One region of the Devosia sp. XGJD_8 genome, then DNA from elsewhere that is predicted to be linked to it. Evidence: predicted binding sites of a transcription regulator. Region 1 holds the regulator's gene; each other region holds the start of a gene.
What was found. The regulator LexA, encoded in region 1, represses DNA repair genes until DNA is damaged. The targets are predictions, from matches to a motif close to TGTTCNNNNTGTGTTCNG.
Positions count from the first base shown of each region.

Region 2: the regulator LexA is predicted to act here: its motif matches at 6,723-6,740, upstream of ACLI1C_RS18505 (putative DNA modification/repair radical SAM protein).
Region 3: the regulator LexA is predicted to act here: its motif matches at 5,511-5,528, upstream of ACLI1C_RS20150 (YifB family Mg chelatase-like AAA ATPase).

Region 1 covers NZ_JBKJHF010000001.1:2,318,888-2,329,093, forward strand. The annotation lists gene ACLI1C_RS10920 (SurA N-terminal domain-containing protein) at 1-277, shown strand, start outside; gene trpE (anthranilate synthase component I) at 317-1,825, shown strand; gene ACLI1C_RS10930 (anthranilate synthase component II) at 1,911-2,510, shown strand; gene trpD (anthranilate phosphoribosyltransferase) at 2,507-3,526, shown strand; gene trpC (indole-3-glycerol phosphate synthase TrpC) at 3,523-4,338, shown strand; gene moaC (cyclic pyranopterin monophosphate synthase MoaC) at 4,338-4,814, shown strand; gene glp (gephyrin-like molybdotransferase Glp) at 4,811-6,013, shown strand; gene lexA (transcriptional repressor LexA) at 6,122-6,835, shown strand; gene ACLI1C_RS10960 (cold-shock protein) at 7,233-7,445, shown strand; gene ACLI1C_RS10965 (IlvD/Edd family dehydratase) at 7,596-9,404, opposite strand; gene ACLI1C_RS10970 (2-dehydro-3-deoxygalactonokinase) at 9,701-10,206, shown strand, end outside.
Region 2 covers NZ_JBKJHF010000002.1:612,417-622,622, reverse strand. The annotation lists gene ACLI1C_RS18530 (MFS transporter) at 1-206, shown strand, start outside; gene ACLI1C_RS18525 (ABC transporter substrate-binding protein) at 412-2,013, shown strand; gene ACLI1C_RS18520 (IS1182 family transposase) at 2,144-3,571, shown strand; tRNA gene ACLI1C_RS18515 (tRNA-Met) at 3,877-3,953, opposite strand; gene ACLI1C_RS18510 (UdgX family uracil-DNA binding protein) at 4,036-5,484, opposite strand; gene ACLI1C_RS18505 (putative DNA modification/repair radical SAM protein) at 5,484-6,719, opposite strand; gene ACLI1C_RS18500 (ring-cleaving dioxygenase) at 7,005-7,955, shown strand; gene ACLI1C_RS18495 (vWA domain-containing protein) at 8,073-9,914, opposite strand; gene ACLI1C_RS18490 (RNA polymerase sigma factor) at 10,115-10,206, opposite strand, start outside.
Region 3 covers NZ_JBKJHF010000003.1:270,686-280,891, reverse strand. The annotation lists gene ACLI1C_RS20175 (helix-turn-helix domain-containing protein) at 1-18, opposite strand, end outside; gene ACLI1C_RS20170 (hypothetical protein) at 170-397, shown strand; gene aceA (isocitrate lyase) at 640-1,923, shown strand; gene ACLI1C_RS20160 (DUF1294 domain-containing protein) at 2,000-2,641, opposite strand; gene cfa (cyclopropane fatty acyl phospholipid synthase) at 2,775-3,890, shown strand; gene ACLI1C_RS20150 (YifB family Mg chelatase-like AAA ATPase) at 3,936-5,459, opposite strand; gene ACLI1C_RS20145 (GH25 family lysozyme) at 5,625-6,479, shown strand; gene ACLI1C_RS20140 (MarC family protein) at 6,977-7,615, opposite strand; gene ACLI1C_RS20135 (hypothetical protein) at 7,684-8,064, opposite strand; gene gshB (glutathione synthase) at 8,064-9,008, opposite strand; gene ACLI1C_RS20125 (endonuclease/exonuclease/phosphatase family protein) at 9,152-10,206, shown strand, end outside.

The DNA of each region.
Region 1 (10,206 bases):
CGGCACCATTGACGGCGCCGTGGCATCGGCCGCCTTTGCTGGCGATGAGAACCACCACGGTTCAGCTGTCAGCCAGGGTGGCGAATTCATCGTCTTCGAGGTGACGGACCTGACGCCGGCGACCGGCCCGCTGGAAGAGGCAGCCAATGCCAGCCTTGAGAACGAAGCGCGCATCGGTCTCTATGGCGACTTCGTCAGCGCCGTGCGGGACGATGCTGGCCTGCGCATCAACCAGCAGGCACTCAGCCAGGCGCTGGCACTCAATACCGGCCAGTAATTCACAAGCCGGACCAACCCTAAACTGGACACCACAGCGATGGACGACGACTTCTATCAGCGCTTCCAAGATCAATATGATGCTGGAAAGTCGCAGATCGTCTGGCGTCGCATCGTGGCGGACCTCGAAACGCCGATCGGCACCTATCTCAAGCTCGCCGAGGGCCGGAAGAACACTTTCCTGCTCGAATCCGTGCAGGATGCGGCGGTGCGCGGGCGCTATTCCATCATCGGCACGCAACCGGACGTGATCCTCAAGGTTGAGGCTGGCTCGGCGGCAATCAATCGCTCGGCGCAGATCGACGATACCAGCTTCGAGCCCCTGCCCGACCTGCCGCTCGATGCGCTCCGCCACCTGGTCGCCGACAGCAAGATCGACGTGCCGCCCGGCCTGCCGCCGCAATCCGCCGGCGTCTATGGCTATCTCGGCTACGAAATGGTCCGCTACATGGAAGTGCTGCCCGACAGCAATCCGGACCACCTGCAGACGCCCGAGGCTGTGCTGATGCGGCCATCACTGCTGGCCATTTTCGATACGCTCAAGGATGAGCTCTACCTGACGGCGCCGGTCTATGTCCGGGCCGGTGTATCGGCTCGCCAGGCCTATGAAGCCGCCGAAGCGCGGATCGATGATGCCATCGGCCGCCTGGGACGCGCCATGCCGGCAACCCCAGCTTTGCCCGATCTCGAGAGCATCGCCATCGCCAGCAATACGTCGAAGGACGAGTATTTCGCGATGGTCGCCAAGGCCAAGGAATACATCACGGCAGGCGACATCTTCCAGGTGGTGCTGAGCCAAAGGTTCTCGGCAGATTTCACCCTGCCGCCCACCGCGCTCTATCGTGCGCTGCGCCGGACCAATCCCAGCCCTTACATGTATTTCCTTGATTTCGGCGGCTTTGCTGTGGCCGGATCGAGCCCGGAAATCCTCGTGCGGGTGCAGGATGGTGAAGTCACCATCCGCCCCATCGCCGGCACCCGCAAGCGCGGCTCGACCCCGACCCGCGACCAGGAACTGGCGGCCGAACTGCTGGCCGACCCCAAGGAACTGGCCGAGCACCTGATGCTGCTCGATCTGGGTCGCAATGACGTGGGCCGCGTCGCCAAGACCGGCACGGTCAAGGTGACAGACAAGTTCTTCCTCGAATACTATTCCCACGTCATGCACATCGTTTCCAACGTCGTGGGGCAGCTCGATCCCAAATACGACTTCGTCGACGCGCTCTCGGCCGGTTTCCCGGCCGGCACGGTCTCCGGCGCCCCCAAGGTGCGGGCCATGGAGATCATCGACGAACTGGAGAAGTCCCGGCGCGGCATCTACGGCGGTTGCGTCGGCTATTTCGGTGCCGATGGCACCATGGACACCTGCATCGTGCTGCGCACCGCCATCCTCAAGGACGGCAAGCTCTACGTGCAGTCGGGCGCGGGTATCGTCGCCGACAGCGTGCCCGAGCTTGAGCAGATGGAGTGCGAAAACAAGGCCCGCGCCCTTTTCAGCGCCGCCGAGGAAGCGCTACGCTATGCTGGCGAGGCGAGGATCGGGCAATGAAGGCGCACACACTCATTCAACATCGATGGCGCAACGGGTTCTGAACACCGAACCTGTTTCCCACAGCCGCGCTGGAGCCAGCCACATGACCCGCACGCTCGTCATCGATAACTACGACAGCTTCACCTACAACCTCGTCCATTTCCTGGGCGAGCTGGGCGCCGACATCACCGTTGTGCGCAACGACAAGATTACCCTTGATGAAATTGCCGCCATGGCGCCCGAGGCTATCGTCCTCTCGCCGGGGCCCTGCACCCCCAACGAAGCCGGCATCTGCCTGGCACTGATTGACCGCTTCAAGAGCCAGATTCCGATCCTCGGGGTCTGCCTCGGCCACCAGGCCATAGGCCAGGCCCTGGGCGGCGACGTGATCCGGGCGCCACACCTGGTCCATGGCAAGACCAGCAAGATCCACCACACCGGCAAGGGCCTGTTCCGCGGTCTCAACAATGACTTCGAAGCGACGCGCTATCACTCGCTCATCGTCAAACAGGACACCCTGCCCGAGGCCCTGGAAGTTACCGCCACTACCGAGGACGGCCTTATCATGGGCATGCAGCACAAGAGCCTGCCCGTCCACGGCGTGCAGTTCCATCCCGAGAGCATTGCCAGCGAAAACGGCCACGCCCTGCTGCAGAACTTCCTGAACCTGGCCCGCGACTTCAACCAGAAGAAGGCTGCATGATGGATCTCAAGGCAGCCCTCAACAAGATCGCCGACCGCAAGGACCTGACCGGCGAGGAGATGCGCGGCGTCATGCGCATCATAATGGCTGGCGAAGCCACACCCAGCCAGATCGGCGCCTTCCTCATGGGCATGCGCATCAAGGGCGAAACCGTTGGCGAGATCGCCGCGGCCGTCTCCATCCTGCGCGAGCAGATGGTGCCGGTAGTTGCCCCAGAAGGCGCCATCGACATTGTCGGCACCGGTGGTGACGGTATCGGCAGCCTCAACATCTCGACCGCCACCGCCCTTGTGGTTGCAGGGGCCGGCGTGCCGGTCGCCAAGCATGGCAACAAGGCCTTGTCCTCCCGCTCCGGCGCCTCCCAGGTGCTCGAGGCACTGGGCGTCAAACTGGACCTGACACCGGAGCAGATCGGCACCACCATTGCCAAGGCTGGCATCGGCTTCATGTTCGCCCCCAGTCATCACCCCGCCATGCGCCATGTCGGCCCGGCGCGCAGCGAAATGGGTGTGCGGACCCTGTTCAACCTGCTGGGACCACAATCCAACCCCGCGGGCGTGCGGCGCTATCTGCTTGGCGTCTATTCGCAGCAATGGGTGGAGCCTGTGGCTGCTGCCCTCCTGGCCAATCGGGCCATCAAGGCCTGGGTTGTCCACTCCAGCGAAGGCCTCGACGAATTGTCGACCTCGGGCACCAATTTCGTGGCCCAGATCGCCGGTGGCGACCTGCGCAGCTTTGAACTGAACCCCGAGCAGGTCGGCCTCAAACTGACCGACCCCAAGGACCTGCTGGGCGGGACGCCCGAGGAAAACGCCTTGGCAATCCAGGCCCTGCTTGAAGGCGCCCCCGGTGCCTATCGGGACACCGTGCTGCTCAACTCTGGCGCCGCGCTGCTGGTGGCCGACAAGGTGGCAACCATTGAAGACGGTATTGCCATGGCCGCCCAGACGGTCGACAGCGGCAAGGCCAGAGAAACCCTCGCCCGCCTCGTGGCGGTATCGAACGGACGAGATTGATGAGCGACATTCTCCAGCAGATCGAAGCCTATAAGCGCGAAGAAATCGCCGCGGCCAAATCCATGCGGCCCTGGGCCGAGGTGGTGGCCCAGGCGCATGACCAGCCCCCGACTCGCGGCTTCCTCAACGCCATCAAGGCCAAGCGCAAACAGGGCAAATACGCCCTGATTGCCGAGGTAAAGAAGGCCAGCCCATCCAAGGGTCTGATCCGGCCCGACTTCGACCCCGCGGCGATCGCCCGCGCCTATGAGCAGGCCGGCGCCGCCTGCCTCTCCGTCCTCACCGACCGGCCGAGCTTTCAAGGCTCGCCGAGCTACCTGATCGAGGCCCGCGCCGCGACCCAGCTTCCCGTGCTCCGCAAGGATTTCCTGTTCGAAACCTACCAGGTGGCCGAAGCCCGCGCCTGGGGCGCCGACTGCATCCTGATCATTCTCGCCGCCGTGGGCGACGACGTCGCGCGTTACCTGCTCGACGCCGCCGAGGAATGGCGCATGGACGCTCTGGTGGAGGTGCATGACCAGCTCGAGCTCGACCGGGCACTGGCCCTCGGCGCCGAATTCATCGGCATCAACAACCGCAACCTACGCACCTTCGAGACCACGCTCGAAACCTCGGTTAATCTGGCCGTCGGCGTACCGAAGAACACCCTGTTGGTGAGCGAAAGCGGCATCATGACCCACGAGCACATCACCATGCTCGACCAGCGCGCCGGTATTGGCACCTTCCTCGTCGGCGAAAGCCTGATGCGTCAGGACGATGTTGCCGCGGCAACCCGCGCCCTGCTGATGGGCGCCCCACAGGCCGTGCGGTGATGGCGCAGGGCCTCACTCACCTCAACGAGCGGGGCGAAGCCCATATCGTCGATATCGGCGACAAGGCGATCACCCGGCGCCGCGCCTTGGCGCAGGCCAGGATTGTCGCCGAGACCGGCACGATTGTCGCCATCATGGATGGTGGCCTCAAGAAGGGCGATGCCCTGGCAGTTGCTCGCATTGCCGGTATCATGGCCGCCAAGAAGACGTCCGACCTCATCCCGCTTTGCCACCCCATTCCACTGACCAAGGTCAGCGTCGACATCGAAGCTGATGGCCCCGATGCCATCCTTATCCGTGCCACGGCCGAAACCACCGGGCAGACCGGTGTCGAGATGGAAGCCCTGGTCGCCGCCTCGACCGCGGCACTGACGCTCTACGACATGGCCAAGGCCATCGACCGGGCCATGACCATCACCGATATCTGCCTGGTCGAAAAATCCGGCGGAAAGTCCGGAGACTTTTCCCGGTCATGAGCCTGCTCCCCGTGGATGACGCGATTGCCGCGATCCTCCGGCGCGTGCCGGCGCCCATCGCCGAGACCGTGCCGCTGTCCGAGGCTGCCGGGCGCGTGCTGCTTGAACCCGTATTTGCCACCCACGATCAGCCTCCATTCAATTCCAGCGCCATGGACGGCTACGCCATCCGCGCTGCCGATGTCGTCGCTGGCCACGGGCTGACCGTGGTCGGCACGTCACAGGCGGGCGCCGGCTACCTCGGCACGCTTGGGCCGGGCGAGGCTGTCCGCATCTTCACTGGTGCACCGGTACCCGAAGGCGCCGACACGGTCATCATGCAGGAAGAGGCCAAGCGCGACGGAGACTCGGTTTCCTTCACTGTTCCGGCACGACAGGGCCACAGCGTGCGGCCTTTGGGTAACGACTTCGCTACCGGTCAACAGCTCGTCGACGCCGGCATTCGCCTGGCACCAATGCAGCTGGCGGTTGCCGCCGCTGCCAACGCGGCCACGCTCAAGGTCGCCAAACGGCCCCGCATCGCCCTGCTCGCCACGGGCGACGAACTCGTGCTGCCCGGCACGCCACTTGGCCCCGACCAGATTGTGGCATCAAACAGTTTTGGGCTGCGGCCCATGCTGACGCCCTACGCCGAAACGGTCACCGATCACGGCATTGCCCGCGACGATGCGGCTCAGCTTCGCAACGCACTCCAAGACATTTTCGCCACTGGGCCGGATATAGTCATCACCACAGGTGGCGCAAGCGTCGGCGACCACGACATCGTGCAGGACATCCTCCTGGAATTGGGTGTCACGCTGGATTTCTGGAAGATCAACATGCGGCCCGGCAAGCCCCTCATGTTCGGAACACGCGGCAGCACCCTGATCTTCGGCCTCCCCGGCAATCCGGTTTCCGCCATGGTCACCGCCATGGTGTTCATTCGCCCCGCATTGCGCGCGTGGCTTGGCTATCCAGAACCATCCCCCTGGCACCTGCCGCTGGCCGGCCCAACGCCCCCCAATACCGCCCGCCGCCACTTCATGCGCGCGCAATTGCTGCACACGCTCACTGGACCTGAGCTGCTGCCGATCTCCCAGACGGACAGCGGCCACACCTCTTCGCTGGCGCGGGCCGATATGCTCATCGTCCAACCAGAGTTCGATCCCGGCCAATTGCCCGGCACCATTGTCGAAGCCATCCCGCTGGATGCTTTCTGACTGTCGCGATCGCAACGACGACTGATCTTTTGCAAAGCATATTGCGGAACATAACTGGAACACCTATAGTCGTTCTGCCTATGTTCTGATTCACTCCCCGAGGGGCCCATGCTGACGCGCAAACAACACGAGCTGCTTATGTTCATCCATGAGCGGATGAAGGAAAGCGGCATTCCGCCATCCTTCGACGAGATGAAGGATGCGCTCGACCTGGCGTCCAAATCGGGCATCCACCGGCTGATCACCGCCCTTGAGGAGCGCGGTTTCATCCGTCGCCTGCCCAACCGGGCCCGGGCCCTCGAAGTGGTCAAGCTCCCGGATTCGATGAACCCGTCACTCGGCGGCCGCAAGGCCCGCTTTGAGCCATCGGTCATCGAAGGCAGTCTGGGCAAGGTCAGCTCCCCGCCCTCGCGCATGTCGGCGGCCGAAGACTATGCCCGACCGATTTCCATCCCGGTCATGGGCCGTATTGCGGCCGGCACGCCCATTGAGGCCATCCAGACCCACTCGCACACCATCATGGTTCCGCCGGAAATGCTGGGCGCCGGTGAGCACTTCGCGCTTGAAGTCCGCGGTGACTCGATGATCGATGCTGGCATTTTCGACGGGGATACTGTGCTCATCAAGAAGCAGGATCAGGCCTCGACGGGCGAAATCATCGTCGCCTTGGTGGACGATGAGGAAGCAACGCTCAAGCGCCTGCGCCGCAAGGGCAATACCGTGGCGCTGGAGGCGGCCAACCCCGCTTACGAAACCCGCATCTTCCCGCCTGACCGCGTCAAGGTGCAGGGCCGCCTTGTCGGTCTTCTCCGCAAGTATTAGGGCGCTATAGCCCTCAGCAGCGTGACGCGAGGCGTGGGCCAGCACAGGCGCGTCACCCTGCCACCCCCTCATTTTGGCAGATCGTACCGGGGCATCGAACCGCCTCTGGCGGCCGATGAGGCCGGCCGTGGTACTTACGCGCGAAGCCACTCCCTTGGTTTTCTTGGGATTTTTCTAGCGACTTAAGCGGAATTTAACGGCCGACAGTGCCGGGACCTTGCAGATGGCGCTGTTCCGTGCCACATAGGTAGCATACGTTTTCAGCCTAAGTCGGCTGCCTAATGCCGGTTCGCCGGACCGTGGCTTCCTTCTCTACCATGCGAACGTTATGTCCCTTTGGCATGTTGCCATTGGATAACCGCTCGTTCGCTGATGCTACGAGCAAAAGGAAACTATCATGTCCGTAATCACCGGCACCGTAAAGTTCTTCAACACCACTAAGGGCTTCGGCTTCATTTCGCCTGAAAATGGCGGCAAGGACGCCTTCGTCCATATTTCTGCTGTTCAGCGTTCGGGCCTGCAGGGCCTCTACGAGAACGACAAGGTCACCTATGAGCTCGAGACCGGCCGTGACGGCAAGGAATCGGCGACCAACCTGACCCTGCTCTAGTCTGCGCTAGATCATAGCGAGCGCGCTTCGGCGCCGCTCGGCGAGGCCACCGCGATTTGTCGCGGTGGCCTTTTCTTTGTCTGGTCGCCAGCAGCAAACAAAATGGGGGACCGCATGCATGCGGTCCCCCTTGTCTTACAAAATCCGCGATCAGTGGTTGTCGCGCGGGATGCCGTTGTTCTGCGCGATGCGCTGGTACTTTTCGGCTGGCTTGAGAATGGCACCATCGCCGAGCTGGCCAACCAGACCGCGCTGGATTTCCTGCCAGGGCGTCTGGTGCTTGGGGAACTTGTAGCCGCCGGAAGCCTCGAGATCGGCTCGGCGCTTGGCGATCTCGGCGTCCGAGATCAGGATATTGGCCTGCCCCTGGTTGAGATCGATCCGCACCCGGTCGCCTGTCTGCAGGATGGCGAGATTGCCACCCGCCGCCGCCTCTGGCGAAGCATTGAGGATCGAGGGCGAGCCCGAAGTACCCGACTGGCGGCCATCGCCGATACAGGCCAGCGCATGCACGCCCTTCTTGATCAGATAGCTGGGCGGCCGCATGTTGACCACTTCCGCCGCGCCTGGATAACCGATCGGCCCGGCGCCGCGCATAAACAGCAGCGTATTCTCGTCGATATCGAGCGCGGGATCGTCGATGCGGTGGTGGTAATCCTCCGGTCCATCGAACACCACCGCCTTGCCCTCGAACATGCCCGGATGCTCGGGGTTGTTGAGGTAGCGATCGCGGAACTCCGACGAGATCACGCTGGTCTTCATGATGGCATTGTCAAAGAGGTTGCCACGCAGCACGAGGAAGCCCGCCTCGGTCTTGAGCGGATTGTCGAAGCGGCGGATGACCTTGTCGTCCTGGATCGTCGTGTTGCGGCAATTCTCGCCAATGGTCTTGCCATTGACGGTCGGCGCGTTCTCGCGGATCAGGCCCTGGGTCATCAACTCGTTGACCACCGCCGGCACGCCACCAGCGTGATAATAGTCCTCGCCCAGATATTCGCCCGCCGGCTGTAGGTTCACCAGCAGCGGCACCTTGTGGCCATAGGTCTGGAAATCCTGCAGTTCGAGTTCCACGCCGATATGCTTGGCAATGGCCTGGATGTGGATCGGCGCATTGGTCGATCCGCCGATGGCCGAATTGACCACGATGGTGTTGATGAAATTGTCCTTGGTCAGGATATCGGACGGCTTGAGGTCCTCATGCACCATGTCCACGATGCGCTTGCCCGTGCGATAGGCCATTTCCTGGCGGTCACGGTAGGGTGCGGGAATGGCAGCCGAACCCGGCAGCTGCATGCCCAGCGACTCCGCCAGCGAGTTCATCGTCGTGGCCGTACCCATGGTGTTGCAATAGCCGGTTGAGGGCGCGGACGATGCCACCAGTTCAATGAACTGGGCATAGTCGATCTCGCCGGCCGCCATCATCTGGCGGGCCTTCCAGACGATGGTGCCCGACCCGGTGCGCTCGCCCTTGTGCCAGCCATTGAGCATGGGACCGACCGATAGCGCGATAGCCGGAATATTGACGGTCGCCGCCCCCATGAGCATTGCCGGGGTGGTTTTGTCGCAACCGATGGTCAGCACCACGCCATCCAGCGGATAGCCGTAGAGCACTTCCACGAGTCCGAGATAGGCCAGGTTACGATCCAGACCCGCCGTCGGGCGCTTGCCAGTTTCCTGGATCGGATGCACCGGAAACTCGATGGCAATGCCGCCGGCTTCGCGAATGCCTTCGCGAACGCGCTCGGCGAGCACGATGTGATGGCGGTTGCAGGGGCTGAGATCGGACCCGGTCTGCGCAATGCCGATGATCGGCTTGTCAGACTGCAGCTCTTCGCGCGACACGCCAAAATTCATGTAGCGCTCGAGATAGAGTGCCGTCATGTCCGGGTTGTCCGGATTGTCGAACCAGGCGCGCGAGCGCAACTTCTTGGGCGCCGAGCCGCCGTTTCCTGCCGTCATCTCATCTTCCTCTTGGATCCGCTCGCGTGTGGACGCGTCAGCGTTTGGAGTGGTTCTAGCATGGCTTTTGCCAGAGTGAACGCGATTCCGCACAAAAAATCATACAAATGAGATTGACGACAAAACGCCGTTGAAATTTTTTCCCATCGCTCTGAAAATCTTACCAAACGAGGGGACCGGCTGCACCGCTTGGAGGTGATGTTCTGCGCCGTGGGAAGCCGAGAATCGGACTGGCTGAAACAACTCTCAGCCATTAGGGTCGCGCCGCGACGGGGCTGCCGCGGTGAGGTAAATTCGTGACTGAGATCATTGACTGGGTTGCTGTGGACTGGGGGACCTCCAACCTCCGCGCCTGGGGGATCGCCGCCGACGGCTCGGTAGCGTTCGAGAAGACCTCGCCCAAAGGGATGGGCAAGCTCACCCGCGAGGAGTTCCCCGCCGCCCTGTCCGAGCTGCTCGAAGGTATCCCCCCTGCCCGCAACAGCCAGCTTGACGTGCTCATCTGCGGCATGGCCGGCGCCCGCCAGGGCTGGATGGAGGCGCCGTACCTCGAAGCCCCCGCCGATCTGCGCGGCCTGAGCGAAGGAGCCGTGCGGCCCGCCATGCCCAACAGCTATCTCGCGCCTGCAATTCTGCCTGGCGTCTGCCAGAAGGCCGGCGCTGACAATGTCATGCGCGGCGAAGAAACCCAGCTGCTCGGCCTCGCGGCATTGTCGCCGGGCTTTGCCGGCATGGTCTGCATGCCCGGCACCCACTCCAAGTGGGCCCGGCTTTCCGGCACACGTATCGAGCGCTTCTCGAC
Region 2 (10,206 bases), on a different contig from region 1:
CCGACCAGTTGCGCGGCCGGGTGACGGCGGTCAACAGCGTCTTCGTCGGCGCTTCCAATGAACTGGGCGATTTCCGTGCCGGCAGTTTTGCCGTGCTGTTCGGGGTCGTGCCCGCGGTGGTTTTTGGTGGCGTCGCCGCGTTGGGCATTGCCGGCTTCTGGTACCGCGCCTTTCCCGACATGCGCAAAATCGACCGCTTGGGATAAGGGGCTAGGTCATCCAAATAGCGATGGATCAGTGCGAACTAAACTCGCTTGAATTGATGGGGCAGGCGTAAGAAATTGCCTCCACCCGAAAGAGCGTGCCAAGCGCCAGTTCGAGGAATTCAAGCCACCTGTACTGCGCTGCGCGGTACCACTTGCGCGGCATGTTGTCATGGCCCGTGCAGTGCTGCCTTCTTGAGGAGAACCTATGACCTATTCGCACGCCAATTTGAGCCGTCGTCGTTTCCTGACAGCCAGCGGCGCCGCCAGCCTCGTTCTTGCCGGCGCGACGCTGCTGCCAGCCTGGGCGCAGGCGCCTGCCCCAGGCAAGGGTGGCGTGCTTAGCTACAATATCGAAAGCGATCCGCCAAACTTCGACCTTCTCTCCAACACCACGTCACGGGTGCTGGATTCGATCGGCGGTTGCTATAACGGTCTGGTCCAATACGATCCGCTCGATCCCAACGCAATTATCGGCGACCTAGCGGAAAGCTGGGACGTCAGCGCCGACGGCCTCGCCATTACTTTCAAGCTGCGCCAGGGCGTAAAATTCCACGACGGCATGCCGATGACATCGGCAGATGTGAAATATACTTTCGACATCACCCGTGATCCGCCAGAAGGCATTGTCAGCGTACGCAAATCGGCGCTTGCGGCCATTTCGGCCATTGACGCACCTGACGACCATACCGTTGTGTTCACGCTCAACCGTCCGTCGCCCGGGCTCATCGCCGGCCTTTGCCCAAACTGGTTTTCCGTGCTGCCCAAGCACGTGCTGGAACAGGGCCAGATGAAGGACGTGGTCGTGGGCACAGGCCCCTTCAAGCTGGCAAATTACAGCCGCGGCAACAGCATCGAACTGGTGCGTAATCCCGACTATTTCGATCCCGACAAGCCATATGCCGACGCCATAAACGTCTACATCATTCCTGAACAAGCCAGCGTCATGGCCTATTTCCGCAGCGGCCAACTCAATATTTTCGAGGGCATGGAAGCCACGCTGGCGCATGAAGCCGAGCGCGACATGGCTGACGAGGCCACAGTGCAAAGCGCTCCGAGCCTCAACGCCATCGCCCTGCACTTCAACCTAGCGGTAAAGCCCTGGGACGACGTCCGCGTGCGCAAGGCTGCGGCACTCGCTATCGACCGTTCGGCGGCAGTTGCGGTGCTGTTCAAGGGTGATGCCGTCTTGGGCGGCATGTCGCCACCCAGTGGAACCTGGGCCTTGCCCGACGAGCAACTTCACGCCATTCCGGGGTTCGGTCCGCAACAGGCACCCGACGCCATCGACGAGGCCAAGGCGCTGTTAGCGGAGGCCGGCTTTCCCAGCGGCTTCGAGACCAGATTGGTCGTTCGCCGCGACGACCGCTTCGGGCCTTGGGGCGTGTTCCTGCAGGATCAACTTGCAAAGGTCGGCATCAAGGTGAACCTGGACCCGCAGGAGGCCGCTACCTATTCGGAGAGCCAGAAGGCCAAGGCCTACGACATCCATGGCGGTAATCTCAGCATTGCCGTCGATGATCCCGACGCCATCTTCGGCAATCAGGTCGTGTCAGGCGCAGGCGGGAATTATTCCCAAATCGCCGACCCGGAAATCGACGCGCTGTTTCTTGCCCAGAGCCAAGAACTTGATCCGGCCAAGCGCAAGGCCATGTCGAACGAACTGGAGGCCCTAGTGCTCGGCCAATACCTGGTCTATCCGGTCGCCTTTTCCTTCCGCTTCCTTGGTACCCGCAATGAGGTGCACGACTACCGCCTGCATTCTCAAACCAACAACAACCGCCGCATGGCCGGTGTGTGGATCAGCTAATTCCGTGTAGCTTAGCCAATCAGTCCGCTTTCCGACCTACCAATCTGAAAGCGGACCGTCCGCAATCCACCCGAGGCTGTGTGAAAACCCCTGATTATGCTATGATCTGGCACTGCTTCGGAGGTGCCATATGGGCGGTTTCGTTGAGGGTGCTGACCGTCACCAGGCGAGTTTTTTGCCGGCGTGTCTCGAAGATTATGTGGATGCTGACAACCCGGTTCGCATCATCGACGCCTTTGTCGATGAACTCGATCTGGCCGGGCTCGGCTTCGGGCGTGTCCAGCCGGCATCGACCGGCAGACCCGGCTACGCACCGGGCACCATGCTCAAGCTCTACATCTATGGATACCTGCATCAGCTGACCTCGAGCCGGAAGCTGGAGCGCGAAGCGGGCCGCAATATCGAGGTGATGTGGCTGACCGGCAAGCTGGTGCCCGACTTCAAGACCATCGCCGACTTCCGCCGTGACAATGCCGGTGCGATCCAGATCGCGTGCCAGCGCTTCGTCTCCATCTGTCGAGCCCTTGGCCTGGTCGGCGGGGGCATGGTTGCCATCGATGGGTCACGCTTGCGCGCGGTGAACACGCACGAGAAGAACTACACCAAGGGTAAGCTGGCGCGGCGGAAGGCCCATGTCGAAGAGAGCATCGCGCGCTATCTGGCCGAGCTTGAGGAAGCCGACAGAGCCGAGACCGGCCCAGCTACACCGCGCATCGAGCACCTGACCGAGCGATTGGCATCACTGCGCGGGCGTCTCGGGGAACTCGAGGCGATTGGTCGGCAGCTGCAAGCGGCACCGGACGAGCAGATCTCGCTCACCGATCCGGATGCCCGCGCCATGGCGACCGGAAGCGACCATCGCGGCGTCGTCGGCTATAATGTGCAGGCGGCGGTCGATACCCAGCACCATATCGTCGTCGCCAATGCGGTGACGAACCGGGGCCATGACCGCTCGCATCTGCTGGAGATGGCCAAGGCTGCACAGGCCGAGATCGGCGCTGCCGAGATGATCGCCCTGGCTGATCGCGGATACTATGAGGGCGAGCAGATCCGCTCCTGCGCCGAAGCTGGCATCATCCCGATGGTGCCCAAGCCCAATACGTCACCGGCTCAGGCAAGAGGCTTCTGGGGCAAGGCCATGTTCGTGCATGAGCCTGAGACTGACACCTATCGCTGCCCAGCCGGCGAGCAGCTGCAAAAGCGGTTTGCCAGAGTGGAGGGCGGCAAGCTCATCAGCGTCTACTTCAACCAGAAGGCCTGTGGTGCCTGCCCATCCCGTCCCCTGTGCACGGCCGGCAAGGAGAAGCGCATCCGCCGATGGGAGCACGAAGCGGTGCTCGATGCCATGGAGCGTCGCCTCGAGGCGATGGCGGTCCGCCGCTGTACGGTTGAGCACGTCTTCGGCACCATCAAGGGCTGGATGGGCGCCACCCACTTCCGAACGCGGGGCCTCACGCACGTCGCCACCGAAGCCAGCCTGGCGATCCTGGCCTACAACATCAAGCGCGCCATCGCCGTCGCCGGCGTTGCCTCGACCCTCAAAGCGATAACGGGGTGAACGGAGCTAACGCGCGCAATCGCAAGCCATCCTCAGCGACGAGCCGTGGCGAGTTATCACACGGCCTCCACCCCATTCCAGACTGCACTGGCTATAGGACGCATGGCCTGATTTCAGGCGCCGGCCAAGGCCGCATAAGCGGCTGAAAGTGGCGAAAGCTGACGCTCTTTGCCAACTGAGCGACCACTGCGCCCGAAGGGGCGCGCCAAAGCCGGTTGCTACCTATTTGCTACCTGGCCTCAAGTACGCGCAACCTGACGCTTATGGCGGAAACAAAAAACCCCCGGTTTCCCGGGGGTTTGAAATGGTAGCGAAGCCCAGATTTGAACTGGGGACACACGGATTATGATTCCGCTGCTCTAACCAACTGAGCTACTCCGCCCCAAGGGGCGCGCGGGTTTCCCCGGCGATATGCCCTAACTAGGTTTAGCATGCCGCGCTGTCAAGACATCAGTCAGCCTCTTTCAGCCTCCGCCGCTTCCGCCCGCCATCGCCGCGCGGACCTGCATCAGGTCGGCCTCGAACTTTGCCTGCTCGCGGGCTTTTCCGGCGGCATCGGGAATGCGCAACAGGTAGGACGGGTGGTTGGTGACAAACAGCAGCGTGCCATCATCCAGCGGGATCGGCGCGCCCCGCGCCTTGCCTATGGTCACCGCGCGGCCCAGCAGGCTTTGTGCCGCCGTCGCCCCCAGCGCCACGATCACTTTGGGCTTGATCAGGCCGATCTCATGCTCAAGCCAGAATTTGCAGGCCTGGATCTCCCCGCCATCGGGCCGCTGGTGGATGCGGCGCTTGCCGCGCGGCTCGAACTTGAAATGCTTGACCGCATTGGTGACATAGACCCGGCCACGATCGATGCCCGACTTTGCCAGGGCGGCGTCGAATACCTGCCCGGCCGGCCCGATGAAGGGCTTGCCCGCCAGATCCTCCTGGTCCCCCGGCTGCTCGCCCACGAACATAACCTCGGCCGTCTCTGGCCCCTCCCCGAACACCGCCTGCGTCGCCTGCTCGTAAAGCGGGCAGCGCTGGCAGCCCTCGACCGCCACGCGCAGGTCGGCCAGGCTCGCCATTGCGCGCTCATCTGCGGCGGCCGGCGCCGCGCGCTCCCTGTGCCGTAGATGGCGCGAGGGTGGTTGTGTCGTGGCGCGTTCGATCATCGCCGCCTCCATCTCCCGCGCTCCCCGGATCAATGGCGCAATGAGTTCCGCCTCGGGCAGGTTGCGCCAGTATTTGACCGGCATCTCCGATTTCATCATCGCCACCTTGAGCCGCGCCGGGTTGAAGATCGATCCGAAATAAGTCTTCCAGTCGCCTTCGACGGCATCGTCCTGCGGCACGTCCGATTTCTGCCCGCCCGGCCCGAAGGCCAGGCTCTCCCCGTCCCAATAGGCGCTGCGATAGGGCGTCACGATGGCCCAGATCATGCCGTCGAACCGCCGCGCAAAGAACGGGGCCGTGGCCTCGAGCGTATAGTGCTCGGGCTCGAACCACGCGGCAAACCGCTCGAGCCCGCTATCGTCCACAATGGCCTTGAAGCGCACGAAGGCCTTCATCTTGTGGCTGTCTCGGCGCACGGCGCTGGCCATGCGCGTCAGCCGCAACAGGTCCGGATCCGACGCCGTTTCGATCAGCCCCCGGTCGGCCAGCAATCGCCACAGCAACCGGTAGAGCAGCGCGAACCGCTCGGGATCGGCATGCAGGATGGCCTGCCGTGCCAGCTCGATAAAGGCCGGTGGCACCGCGCCGACCGGTCGATTGCCATGCGCCTGCATTGCATCCTCGAACAGCCCCGCCACCCCGCCGGGTTCGCGCCACGACACGGCCTCCGGCGCCACACCGGCCGCCAGCAAGGCGCGCGCCTTGTCGCGCCACTCGCCAAAGTCATTGAGCGCCTGCAGCTGGACCACCTGCATCAGAACAGGCTCAATTGCTCGGGCGCCGGCGTCAGCCGGGCGCGCAGCCCGGCATGGTCGGTCAGCCCGCCCGGCGTCCAGTCCGCCGCTTCGATGAAGGGCCGCACCTTGTCGATCGCGCCGGCAATGCGCGCCACATCATCCAGCCGCAGGCTGTGATGCCGGCGCGTGGCCAGCATCCGGTCCACGCTCCGCGTCCCAAGCCCGGGCACCCGCAGCAGCATTTCCCGGTCGGCGCGGTTGACGTTCACCGGAAAACGCGCCCGGTTGCGCAGCGCCCAGGCCAGCTTGGGGTCGATGGCCAGGTCCAGCAACCCATCCTGTCCGCCCGAGATGATTTCCGGCACGTCAAAGCCATAAAAGCGGATCAGCCAGTCCGCCTGGTATAGCCGATGCTCCCGCATCAGCGGCGGCGGCTTGAGCGGCAGCCGGGAGCTAGCATCGGGGATGGGTGAAAAGGCCGAATAATACACCCGCCGCAGCTTGTAGCCCGAATAGAGCCCGGCCGCCCGGTTGAGGATGGCCCCGTCATCGGCCGCATCGGCGCCCACGATCATCTGCGTCGATTGCCCCGCCGGGGCAAATTTCTGCGGGTTGGCCCTGGCCTTGCTGTCCGGCCTCGCCTCGTCCAGCTTGCCGCGCACCCGCGCCATGGCGGTGCGGATCTCGCTGGGCTTTTTCTCCGGCGCAAGCGCCTCGAGCCCGATATCGGTCGGCATCTCGATATTGGTCGATAGCCGGTCGGCCCAGCGCCCGGCTTCCGCCAGCAGTTCCGGCGCGGCATTGGGAATGACCTTGAGATGGATATAGCCGCCGAACAGGTGCTCCTCGCGCAGGCTCCGCGCCACCCGCACCAGTTCCTCCATCGTATAGTCCGGTGAGCGGATGATCCCGGAGGACAGGAACAGCCCCTCGATATAGTTGCGCTTGTAGAAGTCGAGCGTCAGCCGCACCACTTCGGCGACGCTGAACCGCGCCCGCGCCACATTGGACGACGAGCGGTTCACGCAATAGATGCAGTCATAGACGCAGAAATTGGTCAGCAGGATCTTGAGCAGGCTGATGCAGCGCCCGTCCGGCGCATAGGAGTGGCAGATCCCGCTTCCCTCGGTCGATCCGATCCCGCCCGTGCCGGCGCTGCTGCGCTTCTCCGTGCCCGAGGAGGCGCATGACGCATCATATTTGGCAGCGTCGGAGAGGATTGCCAGCTTGCGACGCAGCGTGAGCGCGGCCATGTTCGTTCCCTTTATGTTCACTCAAAGGGATACCGCATGGCGAGGGGTCGGCGCATGTCAAAAAGACAGGTGACGCGATTTTGTGATCACTCGTCCTCACCTCTCCCTCCCCGGGGTGAGGTCGGATCGCTCCTGCGAGCCGGGTGAGGGGGCCTTTCGCAGGCATGGGAGATCGTTCAACGATCGACACCAGTGTGTTGGCATTGTCCGGCTGCCCAAACCGCCCGCTGTCCACTACATCTACCCCAACAGCGGCGCGACGCCGCGTCCATCAGGAGACAGAAAATGACGCTCGAACTCGGAGGCATCCATCACCTCACGGCGGTCACCGCCGAGGCCAAGAAGAACCTTGCCTTCTACACCCAGACCCTGGGCATGCGGCTGATCAAGAAGACCGTCAACCAGGACGACACCACCGCCTATCACCTGTTCTATGGTGACGGCGTGGCCTCGCCCGGCGCCGACCTCACCTTCTTCGATTTCGATGCCCCGCGCGAAAGCCGCGGCAATCACACCGTCAGCCGCACCGGCCTGCGCGTCGATAGCGAGGACAGTCTCACCTGGTGGAAGAACTATCTGCAGAGCCACAATGTCGGCACCAGCGCCATCAAGGAGCGCAATGGCCAGCTCTCGCTCGATTTCGAGGATTTCGAGGGCCAGCGTTTCCGCATGGTGATCGATGCCGCCAACAAGGTCGTGCCCTGGGCCAAGTCGCCCGTGCCGGCCGAACGCCAGATCATTGGCCTCGGCCCGATCAGCATGGCCGTGCCGCGGCTCGACCGCACCGAGGCGGTGCTGACCCAGGTGATGAACATGCGCAAGGTCCGCGAATACGCCATGACCAGCCACACGCCCGAAACCCATGTCTTCGAAATGGGTCCCGGCGGCCCCGGCGCGGAACTGCATGTCGTGGTCGACCCCACCCTGCCGCCCGCCCGTCCCGGTGCCGGTGGCGTGCATCACGTCGCCTTCCGCACGCCCGACCAGGATGGCCTGCGCCAATGGATCGAACGGGTCGGCAAAGCCGGCCTGCGCAATAGCGGCGAAGTCGAGCGCTTCTACTTCACCTCGCTCTACTTCCGCGAGCCCAACGGCATCCTGTTCGAGATCGCCACCGACGTCCCCGGCTTTGCCGCCGACGAGCCGATGGAAACCCTTGGCGAAAGCCTGGCCCTGCCCCCCTTCCTCGAAGGCCGCCGCGCCAGCATCGAAGCAGGCCTCAAGCCGCTGGTTTAGGCACCAGGGTGAGTGCGCTCCGTCATCCCATGCTTCAATGCATCCGGACGGCGCGGCGCCACAAAATGAAGCACCCTCGGGCCAGGCCCGGGGGTGTCCCCTGTAATCTCAGCGTGCTTACTCGCACACTTCCCCACTCACACTCGCATCACATGCATCCGTATCCGGCTTCAGCAGGCTCGCCGCCTCCACCAGCTGGATGAACTCCGCCCGATACCCGCTCTCGTCCGCGCCCCGGCCCGAGCGGGCCAGCGCCTCGACATCGCCCCAGCCCATCGCCGAGCCATAATTGCTCCCCTTGAGCTTCTGCCCGAATGCCGCCACCGCCGCGGCAAACCGCATGTCCTCGCTGGCCTCGGCAATGTCGCCATAGACCACATCGGGCGTCACCGGCTGCTCGATCAGCTGGCTGATATCGCTGTCCGGCAGCTTGTAGCGCATGCGCAGGAATGCAATCTCCCCGCCCGCCACCGGCGTCTCGGTCACCTGCCCATAGCGCAGCGGCTCGATCAGCTCTGCCCCCGAGCCCACCGGCGTGATCTCGTAGAGCGCCGTCACCGTGTGCCCCGCGCCGATATCGCCGGCATCCACCGCATCATTGTTGAAATCCTCGCGGTTGAGCGCACGGGTTTCGTAGCCGATCAGCCGGTATTCGCTCACCACGGCCGGGTTGAACTCGACCTGGATCTTGACGTCCTTGGCGATCATGTCGAGCGTGCCGCCCATTTCCTCAACCAGCACTTTCTGTGCCTCGCGGAAGCTGGAAATGTAGCTGGCATTGCCATTGCCGTTCTGCGCCAGCGCCTGCATCGTCGCATCGTCGAGATTGCCGCGCCCGAAGCCGAGCACCGACAGCGTCGTGCCGCTCTCGCGCTTGGCCTTGATGAAGTCCTCCAGCGCGTCGGGATCATCGATCCCCACATTGAAATCGCCATCGGTGGCCAGGATCACGCGATTGGTGCCGCCATCCACCTTGGCCTGCTCGGCGAGCCGATAGGCCAGTTCGATCCCCGCGGCCCCGGCCGTGCTGCCGCCCGCCGCCAGATTGTCCAGCGCGCCGAGAATTTTCGCCTTCTCGGTCGCCACCGTCGGCTCCAGCACCACACCGGCCGAGCCAGCATAGACCGCGATGGAGACCGTGTCATTGGCCGAAAGCTGGTCGACCAGGAGGCTAAAGGCGCGCTTGAGCAGCGGCAGCTTGTCCGCCTCGTCCATCGATCCCGACGTGTCGATCAGGAACACCAGGTTGCTCGGCCTGTCCTCGCCCGCCGGCGGCACATAGCCCTTGATGCCGATCTGCAGCAGCTGCGTCCTGGGGTTCCACGGCGTCGGATAGACCCCGATCGTCGGCTTGAACGGCACCTCGGCGTTGTCGGCCGGCGCATAGCCATAGGGGAAATAGTTGATCAGCTCCTCGATGCGCACAGCATCGGGCTCGGGCACGAAACCGTCTTCCAGCTGCCGCCGCACATAGGCATAGCTGGCCGTATCCACGTCGATCGAAAAGGTCGAGACCGGCTCGTCCGCCACGGCCTTGAGCCGCTGCTCGTCAAAGCTGGTGAACTGGTCCCCGCTCGGCTCGGTCGCCATCGGCCCGGGCATGGCAGCACTTTCCGCCATCTTGCCGGCGGGCGCCATGGTCGCCATTGGCACCGGAGCCACGACGCCGCGCTGCGGCGCGATCTCGCTGGCCATCTCGGCATCGGCCAGGGCGCTGTCCATCTCGACCGGTTGCGGTTCCGGAGCCACTACCGGCGGCGGCGCCGCGACCGCGTCGCTGGCCACGGTCAATTCCTGCCGCTCTTCCGTCGCCGCCTCGACCGGCACCGGCTCGGGTGCAGGCTGCTGGCGCACCGCCACATCGGCCGGCGTCATCGAGGTCGTCGTATAAAGCTGGTGGCCCAGGGGCAGTACCAGCAGCACAATGGCGGCAGTGCCGAGGGGGAGACGCATGTCCATGATCTTTTTCCCTTTCAAGGAAGCGATGATGGACGTGAGACGCTGGCCCCATGGGTTTCCTTGGGGTGGCGCCGCAGTTTTTTTCTGGCTGGCCTCGAATGCGGCCATGCCGGCCGCCAGCGCCCGCTGCCTGGCCTCCGCGCGCGGGTCCGGCGCCGCAGCGCCCTTTAGGCTCTCGAATGGGTCGTGCATGTCGTCGCTCATAGCAGCCCCCTCAGGGTCTTGCGTGCCTCGTGCACATGGAAGGAAACCGTGGCTTCCTTGATGCCCATGATCTCGGCCGCCGCCGCGT
Region 3 (10,206 bases), on a different contig from region 1:
GTTGGACGTCTCGTCCATGCTTCCTCCTCCGTACGGCTTGACAGACTTTACAAATCTGGCACCCGAAATTCACCGCGCTTTACAGCTTTACTGGCCATTATGCGGTTATTTCTTGCATGTTCAGGCCATTTGTCAAATCTTTACAGCAACGAAGTGAGGAGACTTTAGCATGAGCCCGTCGATCAGCGAGCGCGAGGAATATCTGACCATCATCGCCCCCACGGCCGTGCAGGCCATGGAACAGTTCAAGGCCCGCGGGCTGGACGCGCAGGGCTATGCCATTGCCGGCAAGATCGGCCGCCACCAGTTTTCGCTGGTCGGCGGGGAGGGCAGCACGGAGCTGTTTTCCGGCAATGGCATGATCGCCGCGACGTTTTCGCGGAAGGTGCTGGGGTAGCTTCTTCCCCCTCTCCCCTTGAGGGAGAGGGTGGTTCTTCCGCGTCCAGCGGAAGAACCGGGTGAGGGGTGCTGCGCCATCCCATGCGTCAGAGCTGTTGATAGCGCAGGACCCCTCATCCGCCCTTCGGGCACCTTCTCCCTCAAGGGGAGAAGGGAAGACACCCCGTTTTGCTTCACGTGAATCACGAAATCCGCCGGCCCACCGGACCGGCGAAGCCATGTCCCAAGGAGGAGACCACCATGCTCGACAAGCCGATTTTCCCGACGCCCGACTATGCGCCCGATCGCTGGCGCAATATTGCCCGCACCTATAGCCAGGCCGATGTGGCGCGGCTGTCGGGATCGCTGCCGATCCGCCATACGCTGGCCGAGAATGGCGCCAAGCGGCTGTGGGAATTGCTGCATAGCGAGGATTTCGTGCCGACGCTGGGCACCTTTACCGGCAACCAGGCGGTGCAGCAGGTCAAGGCCGGGCTCAAGGCGATCTATCTTTCCGGCTGGCAGGTCGCGGCGGACGCCAATACGTCGGGCAATATGTATCCCGACCAGAGCCTTTATCCGGTCGACAGCGTGCCAAGCGTGGTCAAGCGCATCAACAAGGCGCTGCAGCGGGCCGACCAGATCCAGACCATGGAACAGGCGGACGGCGTGGCGACGACCGATCTCGACTTCTTCGTGCCGATCATTGCCGATGCCGAGGCCGGCTTTGGCGGCGCGCTCAATGTGTTCGAGCTGATGAAGGCGATGATCGAAGCCGGCGCGGCTGCCGTGCATTTCGAGGACCAGCTCGCCTCGGAAAAGAAGTGCGGGCATCTGGGCGGCAAGGTGCTGGTGCCGACGAGCCAGTTCATCCGCACGCTCAATGCGGCGCGGCTGGCGGCGGATGTCATGGGCGTGCCGACGCTGATCATGGCGCGCACCGATGCGGAAGCGGCGCGGCTGATCACCTCGGATATCGACCCCTATGACGCGCCCTTTGTCAGCAAGGAGCGCACGGCCGAGGGCTTCTACCAGCTCAAGGGCGGCATCGACGCCGCCATTGCCCGCGGCATCGCCTATGCGCCCTATGCGGACCTGATCTGGTGCGAGACCTCCAAGCCGGACCTGGCGGAGGCGAAGAAGTTTGCCGAGGCGGTGCGCAAGGCGCATCCCGAGCAGATGCTGGCCTATAACTGCTCGCCCAGCTTCAACTGGGCCAAGCACATGGACGAGGCCGCCATGGCCAGCTTCCAGCGCGAAATCGCCGCCATGGGCTACAAGTACCAGTTCATCACGCTGGCGGGCTTCCACAATCTCAGCCTCACCACGTTCGAACTGGCCCGCGCCTACAAGCAGGACGGCATGGCCGGCTATAGCCGCCTGCAGCAGGCCGAATTCGCCGCCGAGGCGCATGGTTTCTCGGCGGTCCGGCACCAGCGCGAAGTGGGCACCAGCTATTTCGACGCCGTGGCCATGGCGGTGAGCGAAGGCAAGAGCGCGACCACCGCAATGGGCGAAAGCACGGAGACGGCGCAGTTCCACTGAGGGGCGATTGATCTCGCCCAACCCACCGGACCCACCCTCCCCCTTGTGGGGAGGGTGTCGACTGAAAGCTTTGTCTTCACCCAAAGGTGGGCAAAAGCGCGCCCAGCCAGCCGAAGGCCAGGGCAGCGAGGCCCAGCGTGTGGACCAGGGCAATGGTCCAGGTCATGGCGACGAAGCGCGGCTTGACCGTCTTGTGGCGATAGACTTCCTGCGCCGCCAGGCCACCGATAATGCCGAAGCAGAGGTCGACCACATGCAGGTTGGTCTCGCTGACGCGGTATTTGCCGGTCAGGGCATAGAGCTTGTCGAAGCGGTAGAGCAGGGCCGATGCCGCGCCCATGCCGGCATAAAGCAGGCCCAGCCAGACCGGGGCCCGGTCGCCGGCAATGGCCCAGAGAATGAGGAGCGTCATCAGCGTCGCGGCGGCCGTGCGCAGGCCGAGCTTGAAGCGCGACACCCCGCCCGAGCCCTGCCGGACATCGCGCAGGCTGGGCGATGGGGCTGGGGTGGTGGCGGTGATGATCACATCGATGGCCGAGGGGCGACCCTTGCGGCCGGTGCCGGTGGCGAAGGACATGGTGTCGCCGATGCGCGGCCGGGCGCCCGGCGTGACCTTGGAAATGTGGACATAATAGTCCCGCCCCGTGTCATCGCGCACGAAGCCATAACCGCTCTTGTTATTCCACTGAATCAGTTCGCCGGCTTTGCGCATCGTCATCCTGCTGGCACCTGACGGCGACAATTATGGGGCAGGAGGTTAACGCGGCTTCACCAATTGCAGTTTATTATTGATCGTCATTCGACGATGGGTTTAGGCTTGCCCCTGCGTCAACCTGACTTCAGCTGCTGCCATGTCCGAATCGGCCAAACGCTTCGTTCTCAATCAACTTGAAAAAGCCGGCGTCACGCTCAACGGCGCCGCCCCCTGGGACCCGCAGGTGCATGACGATCGCCTCTGGGCGCGGCTGTTGCGCGACGGCACGCTGGGCCTGGGCGAAAGCTATATGGAGGGCTGGTGGGATGCCGAGGCGCTCGACCAGTTCCTGTTCCGCCTGGTCAATGCCAGCATCCAGGATGCCTTTCCCAAGGACCTGGCGGTGATGTGGAGCGTCGCCCGCGGCCGGCTGCTCAACCTGCAGCGCCTGCGCGTCACCGAAGTGGGCGAGAAGCATTACGATATCGGCAACGACCTCTATGCCGCCATGCTCGACCGGCGGATGATCTATTCCTGCGCCTATTGGCAGGACGCCAGGGATCTCGACGCCGCCCAGGAGGCCAAGCTCGACCTGGTCTGCCGCAAGCTGGGCCTCGCCCCGGGCATGCATATCCTCGATATCGGCTCGGGCTGGGGCGGCTTTCTCAAATTCGCGGCCGAACGCTATGGCGTGTCCGGACTGGGCGTCACGGTCAGCAAGGAGCAGGCGGCCCTCGCCAATGAACGCAATGCCGGCCTGCCGGTCGAGACGCGGCTGCTCGACTACCAGGCGCTGGAGGGCAAATTCGACCGCATCATCTCGATCGGCATGTTCGAGCATGTGGGCTACAAGAATTACCGCGCCTATTTCGAGAAAACCGCCAGCATGCTGGCAGCAGACGGCCTGTTTCTGCTGCACACGATTGGCGGACAGCACTCCACGACGCATGGGGATCCGTGGAGCGAGAAATACATCTTCCCCAACGGCATGCTCCCCTCCATCGCCCAGATCGGCAAGGCCATCGAAGGTCGTTTCGTCATGGAGGACTGGCACAATTTCGGCGCCGACTATGACAAGACCCTGATGGCCTGGCACGAGCGGTTCGAGGCGGCATGGCCGCAGCTAAGTGCCTCGTATGACGCGCGTTTTTACCGGATGTGGCGCTATTATCTCAACGTCTTCGCCGCCCTGTTCCGCGCCCGCCACCTCAGCCTGTGGCAGGTGGTGCTGTCGCCCCGCGGCGTACCCGGCGGCTATGCCAGCATCCGCTGACACCGATTCACGTGAAACACTTATCCACAGGCTTATGCACAGGTCCTAAGCCACGCCCAGGTTGAGCCGATAGCTCAACGCCTCGGCAATATGGGGCCGCCCCACCGTCTCAACCCCGGCCAGATCAGCCAGGGTGCGGGCCACCTTGAGCACGCGGTGATAGGCGCGGGCGGAGAGGTTGAAGCGCTCGGCGGCCTGCAGCAGCAGGGTCTGGCTGTCCTTATCGGGATTGACCACCGCCTCGATCAGCGTCGGTCCAGCGGCCGCATTGGTGAAGACGTCGGGCGCGCCGTGTTCGGCGAAGCGCTGGCGTTGCCGGGCGCGGGCGCGGGCTACCCGCTCGGCCACCACGGCCGAGCTTTCGGCTGCCGCGGCAGGCGCGATCATGTCGGCGGCGGTGACGGCCGGCACGTCGATACGGATATCGATGCGATCGAGGAAAGGCCCCGAGACCCGGCTCTGGTAATCATCGGCGCAGGCCTTGCCGCGCCGGCAGGCGTGGCCCGGCGTGCCGGCCAGCCCGCATTTGCAGGGGTTCATGGCCGCGATCAGCTGCACACGGCTGGGATAGCTCACCCGAGCATTGGCCCGCGCAATCACCGTCTCCCCGGACTCCAGCGGCTGGCGCAGGCTGTCGAGCACGCTGGGGGCAAATTCGGGTAATTCGTCGAGAAAGAGCACGCCGTTGTGGGCCAGGCTCACCTCGCCTGGCCGCACCCGCAGGCCGCCGCCGACCAGCGCGGCCATGGAGGCGGAATGATGCGGCGCGCGGAAGGGCCGGCGATCGGAAAGGGCGCCATTGACCAGCTCGCCGGCAATCGACTGGATCATGGAAATATCGAGCAGTTCGCGCGGATCAAGCGGCGGCAGGATGGAGGGCAGCCGCGCCGCCAGCATGGATTTGCCGGCGCCGGGCGGCCCCACCATCAGCATATTGTGCCCGCCGGCTGCCGCCACTTCCAGCGCGCGCCGCGCCACCAGCTGGCCGCGCACTTCGCTGAGATCGGGCAGGGCCGTATTTGGCAATTGCCGGCGCGGGACGGGCCTGGCCGCCAGCTGATGACCGGTGAGGTGATTGGCGAGGGCCAGGAGGCTCTCGGCGGCGACGATATCAAGCTCTTCACCGGCCCAGGCGGCCTCGGCTCCCGAGGGCTCGGCGCAGATCAGCCCCAGGTCGCGGCTCTGGGCGGCGATGGCGGCCGGCAATATGCCGCCGACATGGGCAAGGCGCCCATCCAGCCCCAATTCGCCCAGCGCCAGATAGCCATCGAGCGCATCCTGCGGGATGGCGCCAATGGCGGCCATGATGCCCAGGGCGATGGGAAGGTCATAGTGGCTGCCTTCCTTGGGCAGGTCGGCCGGGGCCAGATTGACGACGATGCGCTTGGGCGGCAGGCCGAGGCCGGAGGCGATCAGTGCGGCGCGGACGCGCTCGCCGGATTCGTTGACGGCCTTGTCGGGCAGGCCGACCAGAATGATCTTGGGAATGCCCGGAGCGATCTGCACCTGCACATCGACCGGCACCGCCTCGATGCCCTGAAACGCCACGGTGGCGACGCGGGTGACCATGCCCAATTCCCCAAGCCCGTGGGCAGCTTAGCAAAGGCAATTTCGGCAAACAAGAACGTAAAGCGAACAAATTACGACCTGTTAACCACGCCCTTTGCCACAAAGGTAAACCTAATCGCTCATTAACCCGCCCATGTTGAATCAAAGGCTCATTTGTAGTCCTGCGTGAGTGGTTTCCTGATGTTTGCCAGCCGGCCTTTTCCCTCGTTTTCCACGATCGCAAAGGGCACGATCTCGGCCGTTCTGGCCGCAGTGCTGGTGGCGTGTTCCTCGGGCGGCGGGCTCTATGGCCCGATCCAGGGCGACAATCGCCCGCATTCGGGCGTCGACCGCGCCCGCACGCTGCCGATCCAGGGGATCGACGTGGCGCGCTACCAGGAAAATGTCGATTTCCGCCAGGCCTTTGCCTCGGGCATCCATTTCGTCTTCATGAAGGCGACCGAGGGCAAGGACTATATCGACCCCAATTTCCGCACCAACTGGGTGCGCGCGCGCGATGCCGGCATGCCGCGCGGCGCCTATCACTTCATGACCTGGTGTTCGCTGGCCTCAGAACAGGCAGTGTGGTTCGCCCAGAACGTGCCGAACGACCCCGATGCCTTGCCGCCGGTGCTCGATCTGGAGTGGAACAACCATTCGAGTTGCAAGGTCAAGCCGAACCGGGCCGATGCCCTGGAAAAGATCCGCTACATGCTCGACGCCATGGAGCGCCATACCGGCAAGCTGCCCATCATCTATACCGACATGAACTTCCACCGCGACATCATGGCGGGCGAGTATTTCCCCAATGCCTTCTGGCTGCGCTCCACCGCCGCCGAGCCGCATGAGCGCTATGGCAACCGCACGTGGACCTTCTGGCAGTGGACACAGACCGGGGTGGTGCGCGGCGTGCGCGGCGAGGTCGACCGCAATGCCTTCTATGGCAATCAGAACGACTGGATCACCTTCCTGCTGACCGGTTGCGATCCGCGCGCCATCGCCTCGCTGGGCCCGACCGGCCGTTGCCAATCAGCCAAGTAATCCGGGGACTTGCCAGCGATTCGCCACAGGTCTAGCCTCCGCTCGATATTGATCCGGGCACGTGGCCCGCAGCGAGGAGAAACGGGACCATGGCCAAAGGTCAGATGAAGAGCAACAAGGAAGCCAAGAAGCCGAAAAAGGACAAGATTGCCGCCGCCAAGCCGATCACGGGCCTGGGCTCGGGCAGCGCCGGCAACGCCAAGAAATAGGCTTTGATGCAGGATTGAACGAGGGGCGGCCGGCGCAAGCGGGCCGCCTTTTGCATGTCACGCCGCCGGGGCCTCGATCGGCAGCAGGATTTCGGAACGTGCCGTGGTCGTGGTGCTGGCACTGGCGGCCAGCATGGCCATGATGAAGAGCAGCAGAATGGCGGCAACACGCACTTGTCCGGTCCTCCAGGCAGGTCTGCCACCTTGATGGACTGCTTGCCCGGAGCCGGTCAACAACGGCGTTAAGACTTGCTTAACGCGACAATTTTCTGAAAATTCAACGGGTTGTCAGGTCGCGGCGCCGAGCAGGCCGCTGGTCCTGATGCCGTCGAAGACAAACTGCACGGCCAGGGCTGCCAGCAGAATGCCAACGACGCGCGACACCACGGCAAGACCGGTGACGCCGAGCAGGCGCTGGATGGGAATGGCCACCAGCAGCGTCAGCCAGGCCAGGAACAGGATCACCACGATCGCCGCCAGCACGGCCCAGAATTCGAGGTCGGTCCGCGTGCCAGTGGTCAGCAGGATGACGGCGCTGATGGCGCCGGGCCCGGCCAGCAGCGGCATGGCGAGCGGAAAGACGGCGATATCGTCGCGCGAGCGGGCTTCCACCTCTTCCTGGTCGGTGATGTCGGTGCCGCCGGAATGACGGGCAAAGACCATGTCGATGGCGATCAGGAACAGCAGCAGGCCGCCGGCGGTGCGCAAAGCCGGAATGGTGATGCCGAAGATGTCGAGGATCGGGTTACCCAGCACGCCGAAGAGCAGCAGGATCAACCCGGCAATGATGACGCCGCGCGTGGCAAAGGCAAAGCGCTGCTTGGCCGTGTTGTGCTTGGTGAGGGCGGCGAAGATGAAGGCGATATCGGCCACGCCCACGGTGGCAAACAGGGTCGCGAAGGCGACCAGAAATGTCGTGGTGGGCATGACGCTGTTCCCCCGCTGCGTCGGCTAGACCTAGCCGTTTCGCAAGAGCTTGCCCAGCCCCCGAGGCACTAGAGCATGCGCGCGCCGGTTGCCAGACAGGCCAGCAGGATCAGGGCGAGGCCGTCGATCCAGCCGCGCCCGCGCGTCAGCCACGCCGGCATGGGCCGTGTCGTGGGCAGGAAGCGGACAAGCCAGACCGCGCCATAGAGCACCCAGACGGCAAAGAAGGCCACCATCAGCAGGTCCGCCCAGCCGGAGCGGTTGAAGCCGACCATGACGCGGGTAATGCCGGCACCGAGCAGGATGGAGAGCAGATAGAAGCCGGTGACGAAAAGCGTATTGCGCCAATAGGGCAGGGTCAGCCGCTGATCGACCGGCAGGCTCCGGCGCCAGCGGCGGAACAGGAACCAGCCGAGGCCGGACAGGACCAGCCCAACCAGCAGCCACATCAGGCGCGGCGCTTTTCGATGGCGTCCCAGATCATGACGGCGATGTCCGGCCCGCCGAAGCGCTTGATCTCGCGGATGCCGGTGGGGGAGGTGACGTTGATCTCGGTGAGATAGTCGCCGATGACGTCGATTCCGACGAAGATCATGCCGCGCTCCTTGAGCGCCGGGGCGATGGTGGCGCAGATTTCGCGCTCGCGGGTGGTAAGTTCGCTCAGTTCCGGGCGGCCGCCGACATGCATGTTGCTGCGCGCTTCGCCATCGGCGGGTATGCGGTTGAGCCCGGCCACCGGCTCGCCATCGACGATGATGATGCGCTTGTCGCCCTTGCGCACGTCGGGCAGGTATTTCTGGATCATGAAGGGTTCGCGGTAGTTCTGCTCGAACAGCTCGAGCAGGCTCGCCAGGTTATGGTCGCCCTCCTGGATGAAGAAGACGCCGGCCCCACCATTGCCGTAGAGCGGCTTGACGATGATATTGCCGTGCTCCCTGCGGAAATCGTAGATCATCTCGCGGTCACGCGTCACCAGAGTGGGCGGCATCAGCTCGGGGAAATCGGTAACGAGGATCTTCTCGGGCGCATTGCGGACCGCGGCTGGCGGGTTCACCACGAGCACCTGGGGATGCAGCTTTTCCAGCAGGTGGGTCAGGGTGATGTAGTTCATGTCGAAGGGCGGATCCTGGCGCATATGGATCACGTCCTGGGTCGAGAGATCGACCCGGCGCGCCTCGCCCAGCGCGAAATGCTCGCCCTTGGGCTTGTCGAACACCTCGATCGGCTGGGCCAGAGCCGAGACCGTGTGGCCACGCAGCGCCAGGGTGTCGGGCGTGTAATGCAGCAGCGCATGGCCGCGTGCCTGCGCTTCTAGCATCATGGCGAAGGTGGAATCGCCGCGCGGATTGATGGTGGCGACATGGTCCATCTGGACCGCGACTTTGAGCGACATGAAAGCCCCTTAGCATAGCGTCGAGCGTAGATGACATGACGCGGGACGCCAGCCGATGCAAGGGGGCGGGCGCGAAGTTCTGCCGATTGGCACCTGTCACGATCGAGGCGCATGATGGCCCCACTGTTGCGGGGGAGGGCATCATGAAGATCGCGGCATTCAATGTGGAGAATCTGTTCGACCGGCCGAAGGCCTTCAATCTGGAGGATCATGCAAAGGGCGCGGCCATTACCGATGCGGTGGCCGAGCTCAATGTGCTGATCAACAAGGACGAATACAGCGCTGCCGACAAGGCGCGCATGCTGGTGCTGATCGGGGAGCTCAAGCTGACATCGAGCAACCCGCCTTTCGTCAATTTCCGCAAGATACGCGGCGCCTTCTGGAAGAAGCCGCGCAATGGGCCGCTTGAGATCGTCGCCAATGGCCGCGGCGACTGGGTCGGCTGGGTGGAGCTCAAGACCGAACACAACAATGCCGTGGCGGTGATGAATACCGGGCGGGTGATCAAGGAGGTCGGCGCCGATATCCTGGCGGTGATCGAGGCGGAAGATCGCGTGGCACTGATGCAGTTTTCCGACCAGGTGCTCAAGAAGCTGGATGGCGCGCCCTATGACGAGATCATGCTGATCGACGGCAATGACCAGCGCGGCATCGATGTGGGGCTGATGGTCACCAATGGCTTTTCGGTGGGGCTGATGCGCAGCCACATTGCCGACATGCTGCCCAATGGCGAGCGGGTGTTTTCGCGCGACTGCCCGGAATATCAGGTGATCACGCCGAGTGGGGAGATCATCTGGGTCCTGCCCAGCCACTTCAAATCCAAGTATGGCGGCAATGACCCCAGCTCGGTCAAAAAGCGCGCTGCACAGGCCGAGCGCACGGCCGAGATCTATGAGGCCCTGCGAGCGGATGGACAGGACAAGGTCGTGGTGCTGGGCGATCTCAACGATACGCCCGATGCGGCGCCGCTGCAGCGCCTGCTGGCACAGACCGACCTCAAGGAGGTGACCGAGCATCCCCGTTTCTCACCTGGCCAGTTCAGCGGCATCGGCACCTATGGCACGGGCAGCAAGGCGCACAAGATCGACTACCTGCTGCTCTCGCCGGCGCTCTTTGCGCGTGTGACCGCGGCGGGCCTGTTCCGCAAGGGCGCCTGGACCGCCTCGGGCCGCTGGGAGATGTTTCCCGAGCTGGAAAG